Regions from separate parts of the Mesorhizobium sp. Primo-A genome, predicted to be linked through region 2. Evidence: riboswitches for the same ligand, from Rfam matches in the RefSeq annotation. Region 2 holds a riboswitch; the other holds the start of a gene.
The links. Region 2 has a riboswitch for thiamine pyrophosphate ahead of thiB (thiamine ABC transporter substrate binding subunit). Riboswitches for the same ligand answer to the same signal wherever they lie in the genome.
Positions count from the first base shown of each region.

Region 1: it holds a riboswitch for thiamine pyrophosphate, as region 2 does, so the genes downstream of both, EOC83_RS18095 (YkoF family thiamine/hydroxymethylpyrimidine-binding protein) here and thiB (thiamine ABC transporter substrate binding subunit) in region 2, are expected to answer to the same signal.

Region 1 covers NZ_RZTG01000009.1:163,108-168,213, forward strand. The annotation lists gene EOC83_RS18085 (ABC transporter ATP-binding protein) at 1-534, opposite strand, end outside; gene EOC83_RS18090 (ABC transporter permease) at 531-1,292, opposite strand; gene EOC83_RS18095 (YkoF family thiamine/hydroxymethylpyrimidine-binding protein) at 1,385-1,993, opposite strand; TPP riboswitch at 1,984-2,097, opposite strand; gene EOC83_RS18100 (hypothetical protein) at 2,282-2,599, shown strand; gene msrA (peptide-methionine (S)-S-oxide reductase MsrA) at 2,669-3,187, opposite strand; gene EOC83_RS18110 (glycosyltransferase family 39 protein) at 3,270-4,817, opposite strand.
Region 2 covers NZ_RZTG01000006.1:39,524-44,629, forward strand. The annotation lists gene thiQ (thiamine ABC transporter ATP-binding protein) at 1-747, opposite strand, end outside; gene thiP (thiamine/thiamine pyrophosphate ABC transporter permease) at 740-2,365, opposite strand; gene thiB (thiamine ABC transporter substrate binding subunit) at 2,374-3,372, opposite strand; TPP riboswitch at 3,416-3,530, opposite strand; gene EOC83_RS12600 (thiamine diphosphokinase) at 3,618-4,277, shown strand; gene EOC83_RS12605 (ABC-F family ATP-binding cassette domain-containing protein) at 4,279-5,106, shown strand, end outside.

The DNA.
Region 1 (5,106 bases), on a different contig from region 2:
ATGCCGCCACATCTGTTCGAGCCAGCGCTGCATGGCGGTGCGGGTCAGCGCATCGAGCGCGCCGAACGGCTCGTCGAGCAGGAGCATGTCGCGCTCCTGCACCACGGTGCGCAGCAAGGCCGCGCGCTGGCGCATGCCGCCGGACAGCTGCGCGGGAAAATGCCGCTCGAAGCCGGCAAGCCCGAATTCGGCAAACAACGGCGCAACGCGCGCCCGCGCCGCCTGTCTCCTCATACCTTGCACTTCGAGCCCGAGCGTCGTGTTGTCGAGGATGCGCCGCCATGGCATCAGCGCGTCGCGCTGCGGCATGAAGGCGAAGTGCCTGCCGTGGTCGTCGAGCCGCGCGCCGTCGAACAACATCTCGCCCTCGCCATGCTCGGCGCCGGTCAGAAGCTGGAACAGCGTCGACTTGCCGGCACCCGAGGGTCCAAGGATCGAGACGAACTCACCAGCGCCGACGCTGAGCGAAATATCGGCCAGCACGTCGAGCCCACCGAACGCCTTGTGCACATGCCGCAGTTCGAGCCGGCTCATCGCCAGGCCCCCTTCCCGGCAGTTTCCCTGTCGGCTCGCTCCCAGGGCATGGCAAGGCGCTGCAGCAACACGGTCAACCCGAACAGGACAAGGGTCAGCGCCGCGCTGACACCGACGGCGGCAAGAACCAGATCAGGACGGAAATTGTTTTTGGCGTTGAGCATGTAGATGCCCAGACCCTTCGCGGCACCGGCATATTCAGCGAAGATGGCGCCGACCACCGCATAGGTGATGGAGATCCTCAACCCGGCAAAGAAGTAAGGCAGCGCCGAAGGCAGCCGCGCCAGCAGGAAGATGCGCCAGCGCCCTGCCCCCATGGCGCGCAGCATTTGCCCGATCTCGGCCTCGGTCGCCTCATAGCCTTCGACCAATGCAACCAGCATCGGAAAAAAGGTGACCAGCGCCACCAGCATGATCTTGGGCGCCAGCCCGAAGCCGAACCACAGCACCACCAGCGGCGCGACCGCCACCAGCGGCAAGGTCTGGCTGACGATGAAGACGGGAAACAACGCACGCCGCAGCGGCTGGAAGAAGTCGACCAGCATCGACAGCACGAAGGCGGCGCTGAGCGAACAGGCAAAGCCAAGAAGCGTGGCACGGATGGTCGGAACGGCATTGTCGGCCAGCGCCTCGCGATTGAGCATCGCTTGCTCGAAGACGCGTGACGGCGCCGGCAGTATCGTGGCCCTGATGCCGGAATAGGTGGCATAAAGCTCCCACGCCAGCAGGAGCAAACCGGCCGAGATCATGGCCGGCATTGCCTTGACGAGAAAGCTCGCGATCGGGCGCGAAGCGACTGATGATGAGACCACGGGAGATAACCTTTGACGGCCGCGAGAGCGGCGCGGCTTCAGACGGCCGACGGGCTGTTGGCCGAGACCGTGACGTCGAGGGTTACGTGGCCAGCGCCTGGTCCGAAACGGCAGAAAGCCTCGTCCAGCGCCGAAAAGATCGCACCGGCATCACCGCGCAGTTTCGTGCAGAAATGTTTGGAGCGCTCATAGACGCCGGACTGCTTGAGAAAGTCTATGCAGCCGTAGATCTCGTCCATGTGGTCGTCTGTGCCCATCACATAGAGCGAGAACTGCGCCGCCGCCGGCTGGCCGGTGGCAGCAGCATTGCGCACCGCCGCGATGGCCGCGTCCTTGCGGGGGCCGAGTGGACCGACGGGCCCGCCAAACGCATCGGAGCGGCAGATCGGATCGTCCGGCTCGCCAGGGCAGCCGCGCGAGATGGTGGCCGACAACACGCAATGTTTGCCGCTGCGTGCCGCCGCCACGAAGAGGTCGCGCATGGCAGGAAACAGCACTTCGGGCGGCCCGATCAGCAAGGTCGAGATGTCGTCGGTCTCGATCCTGAGTTTGTCGCGCCAGGGATCGAGCGCACCGAGCGCGCCAAGGATGACACCGACGAAATCGTCGGTCATGGGATATAGGGAAATCTGTGCGCCTGAAAACATCGCCCGCCTCGCTCCGCTGGTATTACCCAGATCAGCTTCTAGGGTCTGTGGGCTTGCCGCCCCCGTCTCAGCCCCGACCGTACGGAGCACCCCTGTGGATGTGCGCCTTAAAGCATCATTCGAGTTGAAGGAAAAGCCGTTTTTTTTATCGCACTGCGCCAAAAGCATTGCGCCAGGGCGGGAGCGGTTGGCTCTGCCGGCGCGAGAATTTATCGGGAACCTTCACCAGGCCGCGAGGTTGTCCCACCAGTCGCTACGCGACGAGTTCACAGACAATGGAGACAAACCATGTTCATGAAAATCCTCGCAGCTTCGGCGCTCACCATTGGCCTGGCGACATCGGCCATGGCGCAGAGCAATGGCACAAGCGGCACCGACGGATCCGGCGGCAGCGGCAAGTCGGTCACCGTCGACCCAAATACGCCGGCTTCGCCGAACACGGTAGACCCCGGCACGACCAACAGTACGACGGTAGCACCGGGCGCCACGAATTCAAACGCGGATGAAAATTGCCCTGCCCATCCGCAGGGCGCACAGCCCGATGCCAGTGGAACGTCGCCGGGCACCACCGCGCCGACAGTTAATGACAACCATTGCGGCAAGTAGGAATTGCAATGAAAAGAAGCCGCGGAGCGAGCGCTCCGCGGCTTCTCAAATCCTGTCGTATCAGTGTATCTACGGCACCGCTTTTTCCCGAACCGGCAGCTTCCACCCCGGCCTGACGAAGTGGCAGGTGTATCCGTTGGGGTATTTCTCCAGATAGTCCTGATGCTCGGGCTCGGCTTCCCAGAAGGGGCCAACGGGTGCGACTTCGGTGACGACCTTGCCCGGCCACAGGCCCGAGGCATCGACATCGGCGATCGTGTCCTCGGCGATGCGCTTCTGTTCGTCGCTGGTGTAATAGATCGCCGAGCGATAACTCGTCCCGACATCGTTGCCCTGGCGGTTGCGGGTCGTCGGATCGTGGATCTGGAAAAAGCGTTCCAGCAGCGTGCGATAGCTTATGATGGCCGGATCGAAATTGATCTCGATGGCTTCGGCATGGCTGCCGTGGTTGCGGTAGGTGGCGTTGGGCACGTCGCCGCCGCTGTAGCCAACACGGGTGGAAATGACGCCGGGATAGCGCCGTATCAAATCCTGCATACCCCAGAAGCAGCCACCGGCAAGGACTGCGCGTTCGGTCGAAGTCGCCATATCACGTCTCCTCAAAGGCAAGTTTGTCTGGACATAGATGGGCATTGTCACCTGCTTCGTCCAGCGGACCGGCGGATCTGCTTCAGTTGCTCGGTCGGGCGAGGCCGTCGATAGCACCCGGCAACTGCCGCGCGCCAGGCGGAATGGCTGCGAAGCTGATCGCCACCGGCGGCGCCTTGAGCGACCAGTCGAAAAGAACGGTTTTGATCGGGATGTCGCCCACCCACGCCTGCAGATAAGATGGCACATCGCGCCCGGGCCAGACCAGCAATATGCCATGCTCGCGCAGCCGCTCCTTGGTGATCCAGGGGGCGTACTGCATGTTCAGTTCGGTGAAGATCGACGGCTTGTCATAGGCATTGAGGCCCGCCAGCGGCGCAATAAGGGCATGGCCGCCGACGATGTCGAGCCGATCGGGCGTCGCAGCGTGCCAGACAGCCTCTGCCTCATCCGAGATCTTTTGCGCCGGCCAGCAGACGGCGTCCATGCGCCCACGCAGATTGCATTTCGTCCAGCGGATGCCCGCATAGGCACCGGATATGCCGACAATGGAGATGAGCGCGCAGATCGCCAGCTTTCGCATCTCGATGGCGCCGAGGCGATGGCCCAGCAAGGCGAGCGCCACAACGCCAGCAAGATTGTACATCGGCGCGCCCCAGGCCTCGCCGGCGCCGGTGAACAGGGACGCCACCATGACGAGGATCGCCGGGCCAACCCCCATCCACAAGAGATAGACCAGCGTGCCGCGCCCGACGGGCTTTTGCGGCGCGGGCGAGCGCCGCAGCAGCCCTGATATCGCCAGCACCAGAAGAAAGCCGCAGAGCCCAGCCATCTGGACGCCGATATAATAAAAGCGGGAGCGATGAGCCACCACCCACTGATCGCGCCAGGCGGCATAGGTCAGCGGCAGGAAATCGACGCGGCAGAGTTCGGCGGCCAGTGGAGCGGCGACAGCGCCGAAAACCGCGAGCCCGAGCCATGGCCAGGGCGTGGCGAGCCGACTGCGTGCGCGTGTGTCCGACAGCAGCCAGATCGCCCCGAAAAGCAATAATAGGCCGGTGGAAAGCTTGGCATAGAGCCCGACGCCCGACACCAGCCCGAGCGCCAGCCACCAGCCCGGCCCACCACCACGGCCCGCACGCCACAACAGCCAGCAGATAGCGGCCCAGAAGGGCATCTGCGCGTAGTCATGATTGAACTGTGGGGTCGGCCAGCCGAAGAAATAGAGCGACGGCATCAGAAGCACGGCGGCCAGCGCGCGGGTTCGCCCGAGCATGTCGCGGGCCAGCAGATAGACTAGCACGAAAGTGGCCGAGATCGTTAGCTGAGCCACGAGATATTGCGGCCAGCGGAACGATCCGGTCAGAAGATGGCTGATCTCGAGCAGCCAGCCGGGAAGCTGTGGATGCTTGTAGGTCAACAGCACCCATTCGCGGCCCCACATGAAGCCTTCGACGACATCGTTGGGCGGTGACACGTCGACAAGCGCGGGCGCCACGGTCCAGCACAGGATCTGTGTCAGGCATAAAAGCGCCAGGCCGGCTTCTGGATAGCGCGTCAGCCCCTGCCAGATCGACGACTGCCGCCAGTCGCCTGGAACAGAACTGCCGACCGGCAGCCAACCGTTCATGGGTTCGTCGATTCGCGTCATGCGGTGGATAAATCACACCGGACGGTTTTTGGAACAGCCCAGAACTCGAAGCTTACGAAAATGTAAACTTGGGTGACCATGGCAAAACCAAGATTGAGGCAGAGTTTCGCGCCACCATGCCGCCTCTCTCATCATCACATGCCAGCAGGACAACAATGGAACACGCCGTCCCGGAGCGCCCTGAACATGCCGGGCACGGCGCATCGGGCGTGATCGCGGCAGGCGTCGCCTACGCCTGACCGGTTCCCGTCCCCCAAAAAGCATCCAG
Region 2 (5,106 bases):
ACCCGCGCCGATATAGCGCCGGAACGCCTCCGGACCAGCCCCGGCGAAGAAATCATCAGCCTTGCCGGTGGCGGCGACCAACCCATTGTCGACAAACACCATATGCTCGCCGATGCGGCGTGCATCCTCCGGCTGGTGGGTGACGAACAGCACTGTCATGGCGCGTTCGGCATGAACGGCGGCAACCAGATCCAGCATCTCGTCGCGTAAAGCCGGTCCGAGCGAAGCGAAGGGCTCGTCGAGCAGCAACACCGGTCGGTCGCGCACCAGCACGCGGGCCAGGGCGACGCGCTGGCGTTCGCCCCCGGAGAGCTCGCGCGGCAGGCGTTTCTCCTTGCCCGCAAGACCGGTGCGCGCAAGCGCCTCGGCGACCGCAGCGCGGTCCGCCTCGGTCAGCCGCAGGGATGGCGAGCGGCCGAGCCCGACATTCTGCTCGACGGAAAGATGCGCGAAGAGATTGTTCTCCTGGAACACCATCGACACCGGCCGCGCCGAGGCCGGCTCGGCGCTGACATCGACACCGCCGACCAGCACGCGGCCCGACCGTGGGGTCTCGAAGCCGGCGACCAGATTGAGCAGTGTCGACTTGCCCGAACCGCTCGGCCCCATGATGGCGGTGATCGTCGCCGCGGCAAACTCGACATCGAAAACAAGCGGCGCCTCGCCATAGCTGCCATAGCTGAACGACACTTTGTCCAGCCGCACCGGCGCGCCCTTCGCGAGCCCGTTGGCCGCCTTTTCACGCATCACGGACCTCCTCCCTTCCCAGCCAGTGCGCCGCCACGATCAACGCGAGACAGACGAGGCCGAGCAGCAGTGCGAGGCCGGCGGCATCCTCGGTGCGGTAGCTGCCCATCCGAGCCAGAAGAAGGTAGGGCAATGTCTGCACGGAATCACTGCCGAACAAGGCAATGACACCGAGATCGCCGAGCGACAGCGCCATGGCGAAAGCGAAGGCCGTGGCGAGCGGTCGCCGCAGCGACGGCCAGTCGACCAGCATCAGCCGGTTCCAGCCCGCAATGCCGAGCTGTGCACAGAGCCGTTCGTGACGCTCGCTCGCTGCATCATAGGCGGGACGCACGGCGCGGAGCGCAAACGGCATCGCCATCACCGCGTTGACGGTGACGACCATGACCGGAGCGATGGCGAAGACATCGCCGACATGGCGCAACAACAGGAACCAGCCGGCGCCGACGACGATCGGCGGCACGACCAGGACAAAACCGGCGCCTGTATCGGTGGCGTGTTCGAGCAGTGTCTTTGCGCCGGCACGGCGGTTCAGCGCCAGTGCCCGCCGCGCCATGGTCAGCGCCAGCGACAGCATCACCGAAAGCAGCGCCGACAGGAAGGCGAGCGCCGCACTGGTCAGCGTTGCCTGCCGGACAGTGGCCTCGCCGGCCAAGCGGGCGAGATCGGCACTCAATCCGGCCATCACGGTTGCCGCCATCGGCCCGACAACGAACAGCAGCGCCAGGACGATGAGTAGCGCGTTCAACCAGGTCTCGCTCCGATTGACCGAGAGATAGCGGCGTTGCGCGACCGGCAAATTGGTGTCGCCGACCACATTGGCGCCTAGCCGCGTCAGTGCCAGCACCACGATAAAGGTCAAGGCGATCTGCAGCAGCGTCAGTGCAACGGCCCGTGCGGGATCGAAATCGAAGCGCAGCGCCTGGTAGATGCCGACCTCAAGCGTCGTCGCGGCCGGCCCGCCGCCGAGCGTCAGCACGATCGTGAAGGATGTGATGCAGAGCATGAACACAAGCCCGGCGACGCCGGGCAGTGCGGCGCGCAGCGTTGGCCATTCGATCAGCCGGAACGCCGGCCGGGCCGCCATGCCGAGTTGGCTCGCCAGCCGCCATTGGTCGGCCGGTATGGTCTGCAGCGCCTCGAGGAACAGCCGCGTCGCCAGCGGCAGGTTGAAGAAGACATGGGCGACGAGAATGCCGGACAGGCCATAGATGCCCGGCCAGCTTCCGCCGCCGATAACGGCAAGCACGCCGGCGAAGTAGCCGGCACGGCCATAAAGCGCCAGGATGCCGAGCGCTGCAACGATGGCCGGCAGCGCCAACGGCACGGCGAAGATCTGCAGGATGAAGGCGCGGCCGAAGAAACGTGGATGCCGCGACAGAGCGCGCGCCACAAACAGCCCCGGGATGACCGAAAGCAGCGTCGACAGGACCGCTTGCCAGAGCGTGAAGCGAATGACGCGAAGCAGATAGGGATCGAAGGCTGCCCAGGCGCCCGAGAAATCATGGGCGCCCTCGAAAAGCAGGCCGGCAAACGCGCCGCCGATCAGCAGCGCGATTGCAGCGAGCGCGACAATGCCGGCACTGACGCGGGAATCCGTGGAATGCGCCGGCGCCATCGCGCTGCCTATTTGCTCATCGCCGCCAGCCATTCATCGACCCAGGCCTTGCGGTTGGCGGCGACCTCTTGCGGGCTGAACAGCAAGGTCTTCGTCGGCTTGACCAGTTTGTCGAAGGCCGGATTGAGCGGCTTGTCGGTCTTGCCTGCCGGGAACATCCAGTTGGTCTCGGGGATGGCATCCTGGAATTTCGGCCCGGTCATGAAGGCCATGAACTTGGCCGCCAGCGGATTCTTGGCTCCTGTCGTGGTGATACCCGCCACCTCGATCTGCAGATACTCGCCCTCCTCGAAGGAGGCCGCCTGGTAGCGCTCCGTGTTCTCGGCGACCATGTGGTAGGCTGGCGACGTCGTGTAGGACAGCACCATCGGCGCCTCGCCCTTGGTGAACAGCCCATAGGCCTCGCTCCAGCCCGGCGTCACGGTCAGCACCTTGGCCTTGAGCTTGGCCCAGGCCTCGGGTGCCTTGTCGCCATAGACCGACTTGACCCAAAGAAGCAGGCCGAGGCCTGGCGTCGAGGTGCGCGGATCCTGGATGACGATCTTGTCGTTGGCACTGCCTTCGATCAGCTCCTTCAGGCTCTTCGGCGGCGTCTTCATCTTCTGCGTGTCGTAGACGACAGCGAAATAGCCGTAGTCGAAGGGGACAAACGTGTCGTCGCTCCAGCCGCCCGGCACACTGACATCCGTCACCGCGCCATGCGGCGCGAACAAGCCTGACGCCTTGGCATCGGCGGTGAGATTGGTATCCAGGCCAAGCACGATATCGGCCTTGGTCGATGTGCCTTCCAATCTGACGCGGTTGAGCAGCGCGACGCCATCGGCGACCGAGACGAAGTCGACGTCGCAGCCGCATTCGGCCTCGAACTCCTTCTTCACCACGGGACCCGGACCCCAGTCGGCGGTGAAACTCTCATAGGTGTAGACGGTGAGCTTGTCCTTGGCCAAGGCGGGCCCGGACAAGGCCACGACCGTTGCTGAAACAAGAGCGTATAAAAGCGTGCGCATCGGCGCCTCCTTCGTTTGAATTGAAAGGAATTGAGGCGTCGGACTGTCCGAAACGTCTAATCCCTCCGCCGGTACAAACCGGATCAGGTTCAGCGGGTTGGCGAGACTGCCTCTCAGCCGGTCCGCGAAGATCGCGTCCGGCACCCCGTTAGAGCGTTTCGACACATAGGCCGGGCCGATCCGCCATGCAAGCGGGAGTTTGCCGCCTTCCGTTTCCCGTGCCGGGCTGGTAAGGGCCACACGATATGAGCACATTCACCATCCTGCTTGGCGGCGATCTCATCCGTACGCCACGGCTCGACCGTCAGGTCAAAGGCTCCCGCGTCATCGCCGCCGACGCCGGCATCGGTCATGCGCGGTTGCTGGGTCTCGTGCCGGAGCTGTGGGTGGGTGATTTCGATTCGGTGCCGGCCAACCTGCCGGACGATCTCGCTTCCGTGCCGCGCCGGACCTTCCCGGCGGAAAAGGACCAGACCGATGGCGAACTTGCCGTCGCCGCGGCACTGGAGCGCGGCGCGACCCGCCTGGTGCTGGCCGGCGCCTTTGGCGGCAAGCGCGCCGACCACGCTTTTCTGCATCTGTCGCTCGCCCTGCGGCTGGCGGAGGCGGGAACGGACGTGCTTTTGACCAGCGGCGCTCAGGAAGGCATCCCCCTGCTGCGCGGAACGGCCGGCTTCGACTATGCCGACGGCACGCTGTTTTCGGTGCTCGGCTTTTCCGAGCTCGACGGCCTGACCGTCACCGGCGCCAAATGGCCGCTCGCTCACGTCAAGGTGGCGTTCGGTTCGTCGCTGACCATTTCCAACGAGGTCAAGTCCGACAAGACCGGGGGCCGCCTCGAAATCGCGCTCGGCCATGGCCGCGCGATGCTGCTCGCTCATCCCTATCCCTTACCTGAAAGCTGACATGGCCCCGCCCCTTCTCAACCTTGATGGGATAAAACTGACCTTCGGCGGCACGCCGCTGCTCGATGGCGCCGCCTTGACGGCTTCGGCCGGCGACAAGATCGCACTGGTCGGCCGCAACGGGTCCGGCAAGTCGACCCTGCTGAAGATCGCCGCCGGCCTGATCGAGCCGCAGGACGGCGAAGTGTTCCGCCAGCCTTCGGCGACCGTCCGCTATTTGCCGCAGATGCCCGACATGGAAGGTTTTGCCACTGTCCGCGCCTATGTCGAGGCCGGGCTTGGCCCCGCCGACGATCCCTACCGCGCCAGCTATCTGATGGAGCATCTCGGCCTGTCGGGTGAGGAACGTCCGAACGACCTGTCGGGCGGCGAGGCGAGGCGCGCCGCCCTTGCCCGCGTCATGGCGCCGGAGCCCGATATCCTGCTGCTCGATGAGCCGACCAACCATCTCGACCTCTCGGTCATCGAATGGCTGGAAGAAGAACTCATCCGCACCTCCTCGGCGCTGATCGTCATCTCGCACGACCGCCGCTTCCTCGAACGCGTGTCGCGCGCCACGGTCTGGCTCGATCGCGGCCAGACCCGCAGGCTGGACAAGGGCTTCGGCCATTTCGAGGAATGGCGCGACCTGGTTCTGGAGGAAGAAGAACGCGAGCAGCACAAGCTCGGTCGCCAGATCGTTCGCGAAGAGCATTGGCTGCGCTACGGCGTGACGGCGCGGCGCAAGCGCAACATGCGCCGGCTCGGCGAGTTGCAGACCATGCGTCAGCGTTTTCGCGGTCATCGCGGGGCCGAAGGGTCGGCGATCATGGTGGCGAGCGACGCCACC